4 regions of the Brevibacillus ruminantium genome follow, and region 2 is predicted to be linked to each of the others. Evidence: riboswitches for the same ligand, from Rfam matches in the RefSeq annotation. Region 2 holds a riboswitch; each other region holds the start of a gene.

Region 1 (4,086 bases), 1.8 Mb from region 2:
GACGAAAAGCAGGGCCTGAACCAGCGGATGACTGACAAGCGCCAGCACCAGCGCCCCGATGGCGAACAGCAGCTTGTGCACGGGCGGAAGATTGCGCAGTCTGCTTCCGTATGCCAGCGTGTCAATGCGTCCAATCATTCTTTCCCATTTTGGAGCCGGCCGCGGTACACTCCGATGGCATAACCGATCACACCCGCGCCAAGAGCGGCCTGCAGAGCAAATAACAAGCTCTCTGTTTCACCGCCAGGAGGCTCCAGCAGAGGTTGGAACCACGGCTCATAATCGGGAGCCATTTCCGTTATCGCTTCCTCCGCCGCGCCATCTGCCCCGGCGAATTCGGAATCCTTTACCAATACCAGCGGAACGACGGCAAGAACGGCGACCAACAGCAGCAGCACCCAGTTTGTCCAACGCTTCACCGCTTAGCCCTCCTTTTTCAGCAGCCTGAGCTGCGTCAGTTCTTGACCATTGTACGCCTGAAGCCAATTCCATACGAGCACGGTAAGCAGCCCCTCACTGATCGCCAGCGGCACTTGTGTGAGAGCAAAAATTCCGGCAAATTTGGCAAAGGAAGCGGCGATTCCGCCTGAGGCAGCCGGAAAAGCCAATGCCAACTGAACAGAGGTAACCAGATAGGTGCTCAGATCAGCCAGTGCAGCAGCCAGGAAAATGCCGATCTTTTGTTTGCCCAGTCTGCCTGCCACCAATCGATAGACACCGTAGGCGACAACCGGTCCGACGACGGCCATGGAGAAGGCGTTGGCTCCCAGCGTAGTCAACCCGCCGTGGGCCAGCAAAAGCGCCTGAAAGAGCAGTACCAGGCTGCCCAAAACCGCCATCACCCATGGGCCAAACAAAATGGAGCCCAGGCCCGTACCGGTCGGGTGCGAGCTGCTGCCCGTCACCGAGGGAATTTTCAGCGCTGACAGCACAAAAGCAAATGCCCCGGCTACGCCCAAAAGCAGCTTAAACTCCGGGCGTTCCTTGACAATTCGCCGAATGGAGCGCAAACCCAGGAAAAAGAATGGCAGAAACGCAGCCCACCAAAACAGCGACCACCCTACCGGCAAGTATCCCTCCATGATATGCATGGCATGTCCGGTTTCCGGCGTATTCAGCAAAAAATAGATCATCAAGCCGGCAATCAACAGAAAACTTGATCGTGTCCGTCTCCCTTTCATCCAGAACCCTCCCTCTTTTGCATTTTATTTCACTCTTTTGCACCGCAAGTCCACAAAGCTGTGGTTGCATCAAAAAAGCTCACCCGGAACGGATGAGCTGGCACACCACAACAAACGACACTTTGGGACAGTCGTTTTTGTCTCGGCTCACCTCTCCTTTCCTCGAAGGCATTTTGGGTGTGCAGCTAGGTAGGTCTCCTGGCTTCCGGATCAACACGCTCTTTTTGCCTTCCCCATCGGATCGATGAGTGGCTGCAGGATAAAAGAGCATTCCCCTGGTTACAGTGGCGGGACCGCTCGGGATTTGCACCCGATTCCCTGTTACCCCTTATCAAGATAAGGGCACCTGTCTGCATAGATTCAGTTGTCTTTTTCCGAAAATTCGTAGTTGATTGCTCTATTATATACGATCCCTTGCAAAAGAAAAAGGATCAACGAGCATCTGCACCGATGGCTTCTTTCACATGGGAAAAGCCATCGCGTTCCAGCAGGCGAAGCAGTTGTTTATTAATCGTTTTGACGATCGCGGGTCCCTGGTAGATCATGCCCGAGTACACCTGAACCAGGCTGGCGCCAGCGCGAATCTTGCGGTACGCATCCTCGCCTGTAAAGATGCCGCCTACCCCGATAATTGGAACCCTGTCGCCCACTTCCTGATAGATTTCTTTTACCCAAGCCGTCGCTCTCTCCTCCAGCGGCCTGCCGCTGAGTCCGCCTGCCTCATCGGCACGGGGATGGTCTTGTACGGCCTCGCGGGAGAGCGTCGTATTGGTCGCGATAATCCCGGAGAGACCTTCCTCCACGGCTGCCTGAACGACATCGCGCATCTGCTCGTCTGCCATGTCTGGCGCTACCTTCAACAGGATCGGTTTGGCAGCGACTCCGCGGCCCTGCAGCTCTGCCGCTTTCTCCCGGATGGCCCGGATCAAAGCACGCAAACTCTCCGTCTCCTGCAAATCGCGCAGATTGGGTGTGTTGGGCGAGCTGACGTTGATCACAAAATAGTGACCATAGGGATACAGCATGTCCAGACATTTGCTGTAATCCTGGGCTGCCTCTTCATTTGGCGTGATCTTGTTTTTCCCGAGATTGATCCCGATCGGAACATCCGCATAGGCGTAATCAATCAGGTTTTGGGAGGCCAGATACGCTCCCAGATTATTGAACCCCATTCGGTTGATGATCGCTTGATGCTCCATCAGCCGGAACAACCGGGGCTGTGGATTCCCTGGCTGTCCCTGGGGAGTAATCGTTCCTACCTCTACAAAGCCAAAGCCCAAAGCAGCAAGGGCGTGATAAACTTCTGCATTTTTGTCAAAGCCGGCTGCCAGCCCGACAGGATTGGGAAATTTCAATCCCCAAATCTGATTCTCCAGGCGCTGGTCGCGAACCTGGTACATCATTTTCAACAAACTTTTCGCTGCAGGCGACTTTTCCACCATTTTGAGGAGATGGACGGTTTTTTCATGAACCTCTTCCGCGTCCATCTGAAACAGGAATTTCCGCACTAGTTGATACATCGCTGCACTCCTCACTGCGTTTATTCTGCCTAGTAGCATATCACATTTTTGGAGAGAGGCGAACAAAATGAGAGATTCTTTTTTCACTTGGCAGAGATTGCTTGATTCTCCCCTCCCGAACAACGCCCTGGCCGATGTCACCGTAAGCGTAACTCTGGTCGATTCAGGAAGATGAAACTGGATTGGTATCAATAACCGGATTTGACTGAGAATATAAATAACTGCCTGCCCCGATTCAGCAGGGCAGGCAGTTGATCTGTAAATGTATGATTGTCGACTTTACAAAAGAATGGCTTAGTTTTTCACCATCAAAACTTCATCGAGTGCCACATAGGGCAGGTTATGTGCTTCCGCCACTGCCTTGTACGTCACTTTTCCATCAATGACGTTTACGCCTTTGGACAACGGACGGTTATCCAGGATCGCTTGACGGTAGCCTTTATTGGCCAGTTGAACCGCATATGGTACGGTTACGTTTGTCAAGGCCAGCGTAGACGTGCGGGCAACTGCCCCCGGCATATTGGCCACGGAGTAGTGGATGACCCCGTGTCTTTCATAGGTCGGATTGTCATGGGTAGAGATGCGGTCACAGGTCTCGATCGAACCGCCTTGGTCGATGGCTACGTCGACGATGACGGAACCTGGAGCCATGGTTTTGACCATGTCTTCGGTAACCAGACGCGGCGCGCGAGCACCCGGGATCAATACTGCGCCAACCAGAAGGTCTGCTTTTTTCACGGCATTTGCAATGTTAAAGGAGTTGGACATCAATGTTTGCACACGGCCCTGGAACAGGTCATCCAGTTGACGAAGGCGATCAGCGTTTACATCAATGATGGTGACATTGGCACCGAGGCCCACTGCCATTTTCGCTGCGTTGGTACCGACGATTCCGCCGCCGATGACCACCACTTCACCTTTTGGCACACCAGGAACGCCGCCGAGGAGTACGCCTTTTCCGCCGTATGGCTTTTCCAGAAACTGTGCGCCGATTTGTACGGACATGCGTCCTGCGACTTCTGACATTGGCATCAGAAGCGGCAATGCGCCGTTGTCCAATTGAATCGTTTCGTATGCGATGGCAACCACTTTCTTCTCAACCAGCGCACGAGTCAATTCCGGCTCAGGGGCGAGGTGGAGATACGTGAACAGGATTTGTCCTTCACGGAAAAAGCCATATTCATTTGGAAGCGGTTCCTTTACTTTCATCACCATGTCGGCTGCCCATGCTTCTGCTGCGGTAGCGACGATTTCGGCACCTACTGCCGTGTAATCTTCATTGGTGAAACCGCTGCCAAGACCTGCGCTGTTTTCGATCCGGACAGAATGTCCATTTTGCACCAGTGCCGCTACACCTGCTGGTGTGATGGCTACGCGATTTTCAT
Region 2 (4,086 bases):
TTATGTACGGCGCGGACTGCCGCTTTGGTAACGTTTTGACCGTGCAAATCAATACCCATTCCGATTTCAATAAACATGACTTTCTCCAACACGAAATCACTCCTCTTTATGCACCTACCCGTTGCCTCAGGTGATTGTTACATGTTCATCTTATCATGTTTTCTCAGAAAAGGAGCAGATCATCACTCCGCAGGGTTGCCATCTGTTGCACTCTGCTTTTGATTGAAAGCGGCGCTAGAAAGATACTTTCGATTTCATCCATACTGCAGCAAGGACACTGATAGCTTATCTCATTTTCCTCAACAGATGCTATCTCTTTTTCCTCCGTATAGCCACACCATTGACATACAAAATACTCAGTCATTCTATCATTCCCATAGGTCATGCGAATGCAGATGGTTTTAAATACGCTCATGGTTGTGCAGATGTCAAACGATCACGAACGATGAGAGTAGCAGTCACCATATTTCGCAGGGAAGCAATCGTTTCTTCCTTGCCTCGGGTTTTGAGTCCGCAGTCTGGATTAATCCAGAATTGAGCAGGTTCTAACACTTGCAAACCGCGTTCAATCATACTGACGATTTCCTCGACAGAAGGAATGCGCGAACTGTGGATGTCGTATACCCCAAGACCAATCTCTTTTTCGTAGGCATGTTCATGAAACGAAGATACCAATTCTCCATGACTTCGAGATGTCTCTATGGAAATGACATCAGCATCTAAATCACGTATCGAATCGATAAAGTCGTGGAACTCGCAGTAGCACATATGTGTATGAATTTGCGTGTTGTCTTGAACGGAGGAAGTGGTTAGGCGAAACGCCTTGACGGCCCAATTCAAATAATTTTCCCAAGCAGACTTCTTCAGTGGCATACCCTCCCTCAGGGCTGGTTCGTCTACTTGAATCATCTGGATACCGGCAGCCTCCAGCGCTTCCACTTCATGTCGCAATGCAAGTGCAATTTGATAGGCTACCTGTTTTCTTGATATATCGTCACGCACAAATGACCAATTGAGGATAGTCACGGGACCCGTAATCATTCCTTTTACCGGTTTTGTGGTGAGCGATTGAGCAAATTCGCTTTCTTTCACTGTCATTGGCTCAAGAAATTCGACATCTGCGTAAATGATCGGCGGTTTCACACAACGTGATCCGTACGATTGCACCCAACCATTTTTCGTAAAGGTGAACCCTGCCAGCTTCTCTCCAAAAAACTCTACCATATCGGTCCGCTCAAACTCGCCATGAACAAAGACGTCGAGTCCAATCTCTTCTTGAATCTTGATCCATTTTTCAATTTGTTCCTGGATGAATTCTTCGTAAAACTCCGTCGTCCACTCGCCCTTTCGCCATTTTTGTCTGGCCTGTCGAACTTCCAAGGTTTGCGGAAAGCTTCCGATTGTCGTCGTGGGAAGCAAGGGAAGCTTCTTTTCTTGCTGTTGTTTCTTCCGACGCTGTACGAAAGGTGACTGACGCTCAGCATGCTGGTGTCCCAGATTGGCTACAGATTCATGTACTTTTAGTCGGTTTCTTTCTGGAGACTGCGCCAAATTAGATAAAGCCGTTTGACTTCTGGTGAACTCCTCTATCGTCGCGTTTTCACCAGAGCGAAATCCATTGAGTAAGACTTGAATTTCATCCAATTTTTCATCAGCAAAAGCCAAAGCCTCTTTGACAAGGGGATCAAGTTGCGTTTCTTGATTGATGCTAACAGGGACATGGAGTAAACTGCTGGAAGGTTGGAGCCATACACGATCCTCCGGAACAGCGCTCGTAATAGTTCTCAAAAGTTTCCATTTGTGAGGGAGGTGCGAGCGCCAAATATTTCGACCGTCTACCACACCGATGCCAAGTACTTTATCTTCTGGAAATCCGCACGTTGTAAGATACCGGAGATTCTGTCCGATGCCGTGAACAAAATCCAATCCAATACCCTGAACGGGAAGGTTGATCACATCGGGGTAGAATTCTACGGAATCAAAATAGGTTTGCAGCATAATGTTCAGATGGGGTGCTGCTTCATGAAGCTGCTTGTAAATGTATGACACGGTTTCCATCTCCTCTTTACTGAGAGAAGAAACCAAAATCGGCTCATCCAGTTGAACCCATTCCACCCCTTCTTGCTCTAACTCCCGTAAAATTTGCTGATACAACGGGACGAGTTGCAAGATAAGGGCTGGTAATTGTGCAGGGACATATCCCTTTGAAAGTTTGATAAACGTGTATGGGCCGACGATGACAGGCTTTCCTTTGATGCCAAGCTTCTCTTTTGCTTCGCGATAAGCAAGAAGGGGCTTGTTTTCTGTTAAGGTCGGAGTCCTGTCGCCAATCTCTGGAACAATATAGTGATAATTTGTGTTAAACCATTTTGTCATTTCACACGCGATCGCTTCTTGACTGCCACGCGCCATAGCAAAGTATGTCTGAAGTGGAACAACTCCACCTTCATAAGGAAACCGTTTTGGGACCAAGCCAAACATGACAGCCGTGTCCAGCATATGATCGTAACATGTAAAATCACCGACAGGGATATAATCGATCCCTTTCTCTTTTTGCTTCTGTAAGTGATGGAGTCGAATCTGTTCCATCTGTTGAAGGAAGTTGGATTCTTCTAATGTTCCCGCCCAAAATGCTTCCAGAGCCTTTTTCCATTCACGGTTTTCTCCTATACGTGGATATCCCAGGTTACTGCTTTTGATACTCATCTAAATACCTCCCCATACAAATAGTCTTTGCGTTACTCCAATAGAAAAAGGCATCTCTAACGTTCAGAAAGAAAGTTAGAAATGCCTAAATAAGCAGTGAAGTTTCACGCACTACTGCCATAGTGGATCTAACACCTCCCTATCTCCCGTAGGTCTTGCAGTGTTGTCGAAACAGGCAGGTCTCCTGACTTAAGGCTCATCATCAGCTGCATGCCTTCCCAATCCTGATGGATCAGTGGCGACTTCCTGCGCTGACTCCCCTTTTACAGTGGCGGGACCGTGTCGGATTTGCACCGAACTTCCCTTTTCATCCTTGAACGTTACTCACTCAAGGAACCTGTTTCCAGTTATTCAATTGATAAATGTACTCGCCCTCAATTATAAACTGAGCAAGATGTAAAAATATAAACTATCCACACAGGAATAGTATATATTTCCATTATCTTAATTGAATTGGTTACAAATTTCAATCATTTTTAACGATGCGATGCGTTCCGACCCGAAATCGATAGTCGGCTGTGTTGCTTTTCTCGGTTTCAAGTCAACGATCGTCTCGACTGAAAGTGAGTCATAACCACCGGCTTAGCCGGTGGCTTCCATTAGCCCTATAAGGGCATGTTACAAGCAAGCGCCTCAAAGGCGCCCTGAAAGTCTGCCAACCGCGTGTTGCCTCGGGCAGCCCCTGAAAAGGGGCTCCTTACCTGCCCTTTTTCACCGACTCACCCGTAAACGGATCGATCAGCTCTTTCATCGTTAATTGTTCATAGTTCTTGTCCTCCACTAATTGGTTCCGAATATATTCCTCAATTACCTTTTTGTTTCTTCCTACTGTATCTACGTAGTACCCTCTGCACCAAAATTGACGATTTCCATATCGGTATTTCATATTTGCAAACTTATCAAAGATCATCAATGAACTTTTTCCTTTTAAGTAACCCATGAACTCGGACACGCTTAACTTAGGCGGAATACTCACTAACATGTGAATATGATCCACGCAAGCTTCCGCTTCAATGATCTCCACTCCTTTTCGTTCGCATAACTCCCGTAAAATTTTCCCTATCTCTCTCCTCAATTTCCCATATATCACTTGTCTTCGGTATTTCGGAGCAAATACGATATGATATTTACAGTTCCATTTGGTATGTGCTAGACTGCTCTTGTCCATCCTTTGTCCTCCTGTGATAAGTGTAAGCGGTTGGCAGACCGGCTCTCATCTTATCACCGAGTTCAAAGGATGACTACTCATAGCTATAAGCTTTCCCGAACCCCCAGTCTAACTGGGGGTTTTCTTATACAAAAAATAACCCTGCAGGCATTTCTTGCCTCACAAGGTTATGTTTGAGCGTCCAATGGGCTGTTCAAGCTGGAGCCACTTCT
Region 3 (4,086 bases), 2.3 Mb from region 2:
AGCATCCTGGTCGGGCTGAACGTACTGGGACAAGGAAAGCTGAGCGGTCCCATGAAGCAGCATGTCACCGAAATCCAACAGATGACGGCGAAGGCGATGGAGGAAGTAAAGCGCATGGCTTTGGAGCTGCGCCCTTCCGCTCTGGATGATCTCGGGCTGTTGCCAGCTCTGCGTTCGCTGATCAAACGGGTGGAAAAAAGCTTTGGCCTATCTGTAGACCTGCATGTTCAGGGAGAGTGGCAGCGGTACTCTGCGCCTGTGGAGACCGCCCTTTACCGCATCGTCCAGGAGGCGATGACCAATACAGCAAAATACGCACAAGCCCACACGCTGGGCATTATATTTGAGGCTCGGGAAAAAGAACTGGTGGTGACCATTGTCGATGACGGCGTCGGCTTTGATGTGGAGCTGGCTGAAAACAAAGGCTCTGGTCTGGGGCTGTTCGGGATGAAGGAACGGGCTCAACTCTTGAAAGGCAGTGTTGATATCCGCTCCGTGATCGGAGAGGGAACCACGGTGATTGTTCGTATACCAGTCGCAAAGGGGGAAGCAGAAGATGGGCATTCGAGTCTTGATCGCGGATGATCACGCTGTCGTGCGCACGGGCTTGGGCATGTTGATTGACGCCCAGCCGGATATGGAGGTTGTCGGCTATGCAGCGGACGGCAAAGAGGCATTTGACAAGGCGCTTGAAATTCGGCCGGATGTAGTGCTGATGGACCTCAGCATGCCGCCGGGAGAGAACGGTCTTTCGGCTACAGGGCGGCTTAAAGAAGCAGCTCCCGGAATTCAGGTGCTCGTCCTGACAATGCACGATGACGAGGAATATCTGTTTCGTGTGTTGCAGGCAGGAGCGGCTGGCTATATTTTAAAAAGCGCTCCTGATCTGGATCTGATTGCGGCGATCCGCACGGTGTCAAAAGGGATGGCCTATCTGTATCCGTCCGCGACCAAATCGCTGATCGAAGAGTTTTTGCAAATGGTGAAAAATGGGGAAGAGCAGGCGAAATACGAGATTCTGACCGAGCGGGAAAAGGAAGTCCTGATCCTGATCGCCAAAGGCTTCAGCAACAAGGAGATTGCCGAACAGTTGACCGTATCCGTGAAGACGGTCGAATCCCATAAGGCGCACATCATGGAGAAGCTTCATCTGCGCACCCGTCCTGATCTGGTGCGGTATGCGATTAAGAAAGGTTGGCTTGATTTTGAATAGGTCGCATGGGCAAGCACAGCAGCTTGCCTTTTTTTGTGTTCTGCATGTCGACGAGCTTCGGCGAAAATGCTACCATGGATTCAGTGTTTATTTTGCAGTCGTATGAACTACATAAGTGGAAACAGGTTCTTTGAACGCGGCGTTCAAGGATGAAAAGGGAAGCTCGGTGAAAATCCGACACGGTCCCGCCACTGTAAGAGGGGAGTCAGCACCATATGAGCCACTGATCCGGAAGGATTGGGAAGGCGGTTGCTGATGGAGAGCCTTTAGTCAGGAGACCTGCCTGTTTCGACGACACTGCTTGACCTACGGGAGATAGGGAGGTGTTAGGGTGGCTAGCGTGAATCACGCAGGAGGCTTTGCAAGCCCCTGCTCATTTTGGCATCTCTAACTTTCCATTGGATCGATAGAGATGCCTTTTCTATTTTCAGCGAAACAGCAGATGCGGGCGCAAGACAAGAGCACTTGCTTTGCCAATACGCAATAATGGGAGGTCCCTCATGCAACAACCAGCAAAACCCATCCGTGAATCCAGAACATGTATGACAGATCTGGTTTTTCCCCCAGATACCAATCACCACAATACGATTTTCGGCGGCAAAGTAATGGCCTATGTCGATAAAATCGCGTGTATAGCGGCGATGAGACACTGCCGCAAGCCCGTCGTCACCGTTTCCAGCGACAGTTTTGACTTCCTGGCCCCGATCAAAACCGGAGAAGCGATCAACCTGGAGGCGTATGTGACGTGGGTGCACAAAACGTCGATGGAAATCTATGTAAAGGTAGAGTCGGAGAATTTGATAACAGCCGAAAGGAAAGTAACCGCACGTGCATATTTGACGTTTATCGCCCTGGATGAAAACGGCAAGCCTGCTCCTGTCCCACAGGTTATTCCTGAAACAGAAGAGGAAATGCGGCAGCATGAACAAGCAAAAGAACGCTACGAGATCAGAAGAAACCGTCGCGAACAGGCATGAAAGAAAAAACGTACGAGCATGAAAGAATAACGTCGGAACTAGCATAGAAACGCCATAAAATCGATCACGAATCACGACCGGCAGTCCTGTACATACGGGCTGCCGGTTTTTGTTAAGAAGTGGATGACGAAGATTGTCGGTTATGTCCAAAATGTGTCAGGAATTAGGGAATATCAGGAGGTTCCCGGGGGTTTTTAGGGGTTTTCCCTGAATTACAGTGCAAGCCGCCAGAGAGTAGAATGAAGTCGTAAAAAGGAACAGCTCGTACGGTATCGGGAAAGGAGGAGAGAGCCGTGGAGACAAAGACAGAAACACAGCGTCAACTCGAAGAGGCAAAGAAACTGAAGCCTGAATCGCAGGACCTGAAAGGGACATTTATCGCTGTATTACTGGTTGGCGCTATCATACTCCTAAGTTGGTTTGGTGTATTCGGATTATTCCTGGATCGTGCATAGCAGGGAAGAGAGGGAGGTTGTGAAACGATGCATCTGCACCGTTACGAAAAAATCTGGCTGATTCTGGGGGCAGGAGGCCTGGCGCTGTTTATTGTGCTGCTTTGTGTGAACGCCTTCGCAATGGGTATGGCCCCTCCGAGCAACATGGAAATGATCGACCCGACGAAAGTATCGGAGACACCTCCGTTTGACAATCCTGGTCTGAAAAAGATCAGTGACACGGAGTACGATGCTTACATGACGGCGTTTGCTTTTGGCTTCAACCCCAATAAGATGGAAGTTCCGGCAGGGGCAAAGGTGAATTTTCACGTAACCAGCCCCGACGTGGTTCATGGATTTCAAATACCGGGTACAAACGTCAACTTCATGGTAATGCCGGGGCATATCAACTCCGCGTCGTACACCTTTGAAAAACCTGGTGAATACTTGATCCTTTGCAATGAATACTGCGGCGCCGGCCACCAGGTGATGGCGACAACCATTATTGTAAAATAAGGCAGGTGATTTCGATATGATGCAAACACATATGGGAAAGGCGCAGGTGGATCGTCCGTCTGCTCGTCTCAGTCTGGCATACATTTGGGTTGCATACGCAGCTTTCGGGCTGGCCGCACTGGCTGGAATGCTGCAAGGCATGGTGCGCGGCGGACTCATTGAGCTGCCGAGCTGGACCAACTATTATCAGATTTTGACCGCACATGGGGTCTTGATGGCACTCATTTTTACCACATTTTTTATCGTCGGATTCCTGCTGTCCGGAGTTGCCAAAACAACGGGAGGGTCCTTGCACGGTACTGCGCTCGGACTTGGCTGGATCGGCTGGATTCTGATGACAGTTGGGACCGCGATGGCGGTCGTGACCATCGTAACGAATGACGCATCGGTTCTCTATACCTTTTACGCGCCGTTGAAGGCATCTCCGTTCTTTTACATCGGAGCAGCGTTGCTGGTCGTCGGAAGCTGGTTTGGCGGCTTCGCCGTCTTCAGCAGCTACCGTAAATGGAGACGGGAAAACAGAGGAAAAATGTCTCCCTTGTTCGTCTTCATGTCGGTGACGACCTTTGTCCTGTGGCTGATCGCAACCATTCCGGTGGCTGTAGAGGTTCTCTTTCAGCTGATTCCGTGGTCGCTGGGCTGGACGTCGAGCATCAACATTATGCTGAGCCGTACCTTGTTCTGGTTCTTCGGTCATCCACTCGTGTACTTCTGGCTGATGCCTGCGTACATCGCCTGGTATGTATGCGTCCCGCGGATTATCGGCGGACATGTATTCAGTGATTCGCTGGCTCGCCTGGCTTTCATCTCGCTGCTTCTGTTCTCCATGCCGGTCGGCTTCCACCATCAGCTCATGGAGCCCGGTATCTCTCCCGGCTGGAAAATGATCCACGTTATTTTGACGCTGATCGTCGTAGTGCCTTCACTTATGACGGCTTTCTCGATG
Region 4 (4,086 bases), 620 kb from region 2:
TCACCTGGACATCGATGTGCTCCAGGATCTTTTTCCCGGACAGCGCTACCGAAACCTGCCTGGCTTGGAGATTCATGAGTTCCCCCCTCCAAACGAATAAGAGTTGCGCAGCATGAGCCAGATAAAGAACGGCCCGCCGCAAAGTGACGTGATGATTCCGATCGGCAGTTCCTGCGGGGCGAATAGCAGCCTCGCCAGAACATCCGCCCAGATCAGAAAAATCGCGCCAAACAAAGCACTGACCGGCAGTACTCTGCGATGGTCGGACCCCACCGCAATGCGTACCATGTGAGGTATCATCAGTCCGACAAAGCCAATGGCTCCGGTTATCGAGACGATGACACCTGTCAACAAAGCAGTAATCACCAACAGTATTTTTCGGAATCGCTCCGTATTGACCCCCAAGGTACGGGCCGTTTCCTCTCCCATCATGATGGCATTGAGGGAGCGGTACTGTAGCATCAATGCGAAAAGCCCAACCAGAACAATAAAAGAAGGCATGCCGAGATACGTCCATTTCCCCCCGGCCAAGCTGCCCTGCATCCAGAACAGGACCGTCTGAATGCCGTGCTCGTTTGGTGCCGTAAAGATGATCATGCTGGTAATGGCTGACAACACAGCCGCTACGGCGATGCCGGACATGAGCAATCGGACTGTCGAGTTCTGTCCTCCCATCCGGGACAGCGTAAACACCAAGATGGTGGAAATGAGCGAGCCAGTAAATGCTGCCATTGAAACGGCATATTGCCCGTACATGCTGAATGCTCCAAGCAGAATGGCGAGCGTGGCACCAACGGATGCGCCCGAGGAAACGCCAAGCAGATACGGATCTGCCAGCGAATTTCGCACCAGTGCCTGAATCGTCACGCCGACCACTGACAGACCCGCTCCCACAATCACGGCCAGGAGCACGCGTGGAAAACGGATTTGCCATATGATGGTTTCTTCCGATTTTGACCAGTCTGCCTCTGCCCAACCCCCGATCACTGGCACATGGGAGAGGGCGATTCGCCATACCGTTTCCGGTTGAATTGCAACTGACCCAAGCGTAACGGCCAACGTCACACTGGCAACGAGGCCGATACCCAGAAGCAGCAAAATCGATGAAAACCATGCCTTCGACCTTCTGATGTCTTTTGTGAGCATTTCGCTGCTTTCCGGTCCCTTCGTGGAGACCATTTTCTCAACCGTTGTTTTAGGCATCTTATCCTCCCTTCGACGCGATCAGCAATAACAGGCCAGGGCGGCGGGTTACCAGGATTATTGCTTAAATGCTTCCGGATAGAACCCTTCGGCAAGTGTTTGCAAGGCAAGCGGCGCTCGTACCCCTTCTGCGGCTGCAGACAAAGGCAGCACAATCAGTCGCTTGTTCTGGATGGCAGGCAGCTCCGCCAGTTCTTTTTTCGACAGCAGGAAGTTGCGTTTCTGCTCCACAGTCTTATCTCCGTAATCGACGATGACGATGACGTCCGCTTTGCGCGCGACTACTTCTTCCCAGCTAGTGGTTGTCCAGCCTTTCGGGATATCATCAAATACGTTTTTGCCTCCTGCAAGTCGAATCAAAGTCGTCATATAGTTATTAGCCGCCGTAAAAGGCTGGTCTTCTCCATTGTCGTAGACGAAAACACGCAGCGGTTCTTTTTGTTCCCCAATTCGGTCAGTAATTTCTTTCATCTCTTTTTTGATTTTCTCAATCAGTTCGTCTGCCTTCTCTTCCACCCGGAAAATACGGCCGATATTGCTGATGTCAGCAAAAACATCTTCGGGCTCTGGCCCTGTCATGTTGGAGGATTGGTGGAGATACGGCTTAATCCCTAATTTTTCCAATCCATCAATCGTTCCGACCGCTTTCTCTGTAAAAGCACTTTTCCAGCCAGCGTAGACAAAGTCCGGCTCTGCTGCAAGCAGCACTTCTTTGGATGGGTACTTCGCAGAAAGAACGGGAACCTTGGCGTAGGCGTCCTGGTATTCCGGCAAAATGCTGTCGTCCAGATACGCGGTCCCGGCCATCTTGTCTTCAAGACCGAGGGCAAGCATCACCTCAGTCACATGTTGATTGAGGGAAACTGCTCTTTTGGGCACCTCGGTGAACGTAACTGTTCTCCCATCTATTTGGACAGTAACCGGATTCGTGCTGTTTCCGTCACCAGCTTTCGCCGTTTCCTGCGACGGAGTATTATTGGGAGCAGACGCGTTGTTTGCTGGAGTGGCGCTGCCGCAGCCGGTGAGGAACAGGACAGCCGCGATCCCTGTTAGCATCCAGTTCCGAATTCCTATGTACTTAGCTTTCATCATGTTACTTCCTCCCTTTTCATCACTACACATTTATGAAAAACCACGTGTTCGCCTCTCGTCTCTTGATGTCTGTAACGCGGTGGTTTTACCAGTGTGAGCGGAGGGATGCCAGAAAAAAAGCACCTTCCGATGTTTGCGGAAGATGCTTCTTATAGCTTGCATGTGCATAGAAACAAAAGGATAGCCGGATAGCGTCTACGCTGATGCTCCTGATACACTTTCCCCATCCGCGTGGGTTCATCGTGCGTGCTTCATGGCAGGTCTCCTGGCTTGGGTTCATCACGCCTTGCTCCTTCCCATTTCGCGCTCTGGCAAAACAGTGGATTCACGCAAGGACGCTCCCCTTCACAGTGGCGGGACCGCGTCGGATTTTCACCGATCTTCCCTATTAAGTAACCGGAACGATGTTCGCTCCGGATTACACCATGAAACGAGTAGCTCGTATTCTATTTTCCAATCACTTGCAGTTGCTTCGGATATTGCGTCAACACTTCGCATCCGTCCGCTGTAACCAGAATGTCGTCCTCAATTCGCACACCGCCAACACCCGGCACATAAACACCCGGCTCGATGGTAAATACCATTCCTGGACGAAGTGTATCCTGGTTTTGCCCATGGACGGAAGGATACTCGTGCACATCCATCCCCAGGCCGTGTCCCAGTCGGTGAATAAAGTACTCTCCGTATCCCTTGTCTGAAATCACGCGGCGTGCGGTTTGGTCCAAATGGGCCAGGGTTACACCCGGGCGAACCTCGGCAATCGCCGCTTCATTGGCGGCCAGCACGGTTTCATAGATATCCCGAAGCTGCTCGCTGATTTCACCAACGGCAAAGGTGCGCGTGATGTCTGACACGTACCCGTCTGCCAGGACTCCGAGGTCAAACAAAAGCAGCTCACCTTCTCGGACCTCACGGCTGCCTGGTTTTCCATGAGGCAGGGCGGACTTTTCGCCGGCCAGCACCATCGTGCTAAACGATGGTCCCTCCGCGCCCAAACGTTTCATCTGGTATTCCAGGTCAGCAACCACTTCCGCTTCGGTGACGCCAGGCTTCAGTGACTTCACAACCGCGTCCAAAGCAGCTTCCACCAGCTTGACAGCGTGCTTCATGCGCTCTACTTCATCCGCTGATTTGATTAAACGCATTTCACGAAGCGGCTCCTCTACATCGACATAGCTTTCAGCAGCAATCTGCGCACTCATCGCTTCAAAGCGGTCAACTGTCATGTGACTTTTTTCCAGCCCCAGCGTTTTTAGTCCGGGTGGCAAGGCGTTCTTCAAGACATCATAAGGGTTGTCTGTATCAGTATGGGTCAGAATGTTTTTCATGGCAGACGCTTCGGCCGCAGCCGACCGGTCCAGTGCCGGAACGATCAGGGAAGGTTCTCCGGCAGCTGGGATTACCAGGCCCATGAACCGCTCGTGCGGCTCGGTCAAAAACCCTGTCAGGTAGTAAACGTGCTTTGGCAATGTAATCAAAGCAACGTCTATTCCTTCCTTTTGCATATAGGCAAGAATGCGCTGAATACGTTCTTGATACAAAGGGGGTCAACCGCCTTTCTTTGGGTATCATACTGCGAGGATACCATTTCCTCACCAAAAAAAGAAGCGAACGGACGAAAAAACTATGCGCAGTTTCGGACAGGATAAAACAGAGGTGAATCACGAATGAGCGAAACATCAATCGTTTCATCTGCTAAAGGCTCCAAGCTAGCGGTGCAGCTGTACGGCAACGGCCAGCCGCTTGTATGCATCCATGCGCCTGGCATCGGGATGATCAATTTCTCCCGTT

What was found. A riboswitch is a leader RNA that binds a small molecule or an ion and turns the genes downstream of it on or off. The one in region 2 is predicted to bind cobalamin.
Region 1: another riboswitch for cobalamin. It lies ahead of NDK47_RS05175 (energy-coupling factor ABC transporter permease); the one in region 2 lies ahead of metE (5-methyltetrahydropteroyltriglutamate--homocysteine S-methyltransferase).
Region 3: another riboswitch for cobalamin. It lies ahead of NDK47_RS02650 (acyl-CoA thioesterase); the one in region 2 lies ahead of metE (5-methyltetrahydropteroyltriglutamate--homocysteine S-methyltransferase).
Region 4: another riboswitch for cobalamin. It lies ahead of NDK47_RS17205 (ABC transporter substrate-binding protein); the one in region 2 lies ahead of metE (5-methyltetrahydropteroyltriglutamate--homocysteine S-methyltransferase).

What each region holds. Positions count from the first base shown of each region.
Region 1 covers NZ_CP098755.1:1,063,468-1,067,553, reverse strand. Annotated here, with positions in the region: gene cbiQ (cobalt ECF transporter T component CbiQ) at 1-138, opposite strand, end outside; gene NDK47_RS05180 (energy-coupling factor ABC transporter substrate-binding protein) at 135-419, opposite strand; gene NDK47_RS05175 (energy-coupling factor ABC transporter permease) at 423-1,181, opposite strand; cobalamin riboswitch at 1,353-1,546, opposite strand; gene NDK47_RS05170 (quinone-dependent dihydroorotate dehydrogenase) at 1,613-2,701, opposite strand; gene ald (alanine dehydrogenase) at 2,996-4,086, opposite strand, start outside.
Region 2 covers NZ_CP098755.1:2,851,248-2,855,333, forward strand. Annotated here, with positions in the region: gene NDK47_RS14050 (Lin0512 family protein) at 1-89, opposite strand, end outside; gene metE (5-methyltetrahydropteroyltriglutamate--homocysteine S-methyltransferase) at 412-2,706, opposite strand; cobalamin riboswitch at 2,864-3,062, opposite strand; gene tnpA (IS200/IS605 family transposase) at 3,404-3,874, opposite strand.
Region 3 covers NZ_CP098755.1:502,607-506,692, forward strand. Annotated here, with positions in the region: gene NDK47_RS02640 (PAS domain-containing sensor histidine kinase) at 1-585, shown strand, start outside; gene NDK47_RS02645 (response regulator) at 557-1,213, shown strand; cobalamin riboswitch at 1,320-1,514, shown strand; gene NDK47_RS02650 (acyl-CoA thioesterase) at 1,714-2,190, shown strand; gene NDK47_RS02655 (cytochrome c oxidase subunit 2A) at 2,484-2,645, shown strand; gene NDK47_RS02660 (cytochrome c oxidase subunit II) at 2,673-3,140, shown strand; gene NDK47_RS02665 (b(o/a)3-type cytochrome-c oxidase subunit 1) at 3,157-4,086, shown strand, end outside.
Region 4 covers NZ_CP098755.1:3,473,734-3,477,819, forward strand. Annotated here, with positions in the region: gene NDK47_RS17195 (heme ABC transporter ATP-binding protein) at 1-76, opposite strand, end outside; gene NDK47_RS17200 (FecCD family ABC transporter permease) at 73-1,146, opposite strand; gene NDK47_RS17205 (ABC transporter substrate-binding protein) at 1,261-2,292, opposite strand; cobalamin riboswitch at 2,534-2,738, opposite strand; gene NDK47_RS17210 (M24 family metallopeptidase) at 2,742-3,836, opposite strand; gene NDK47_RS17215 (alpha/beta fold hydrolase) at 3,963-4,086, shown strand, end outside.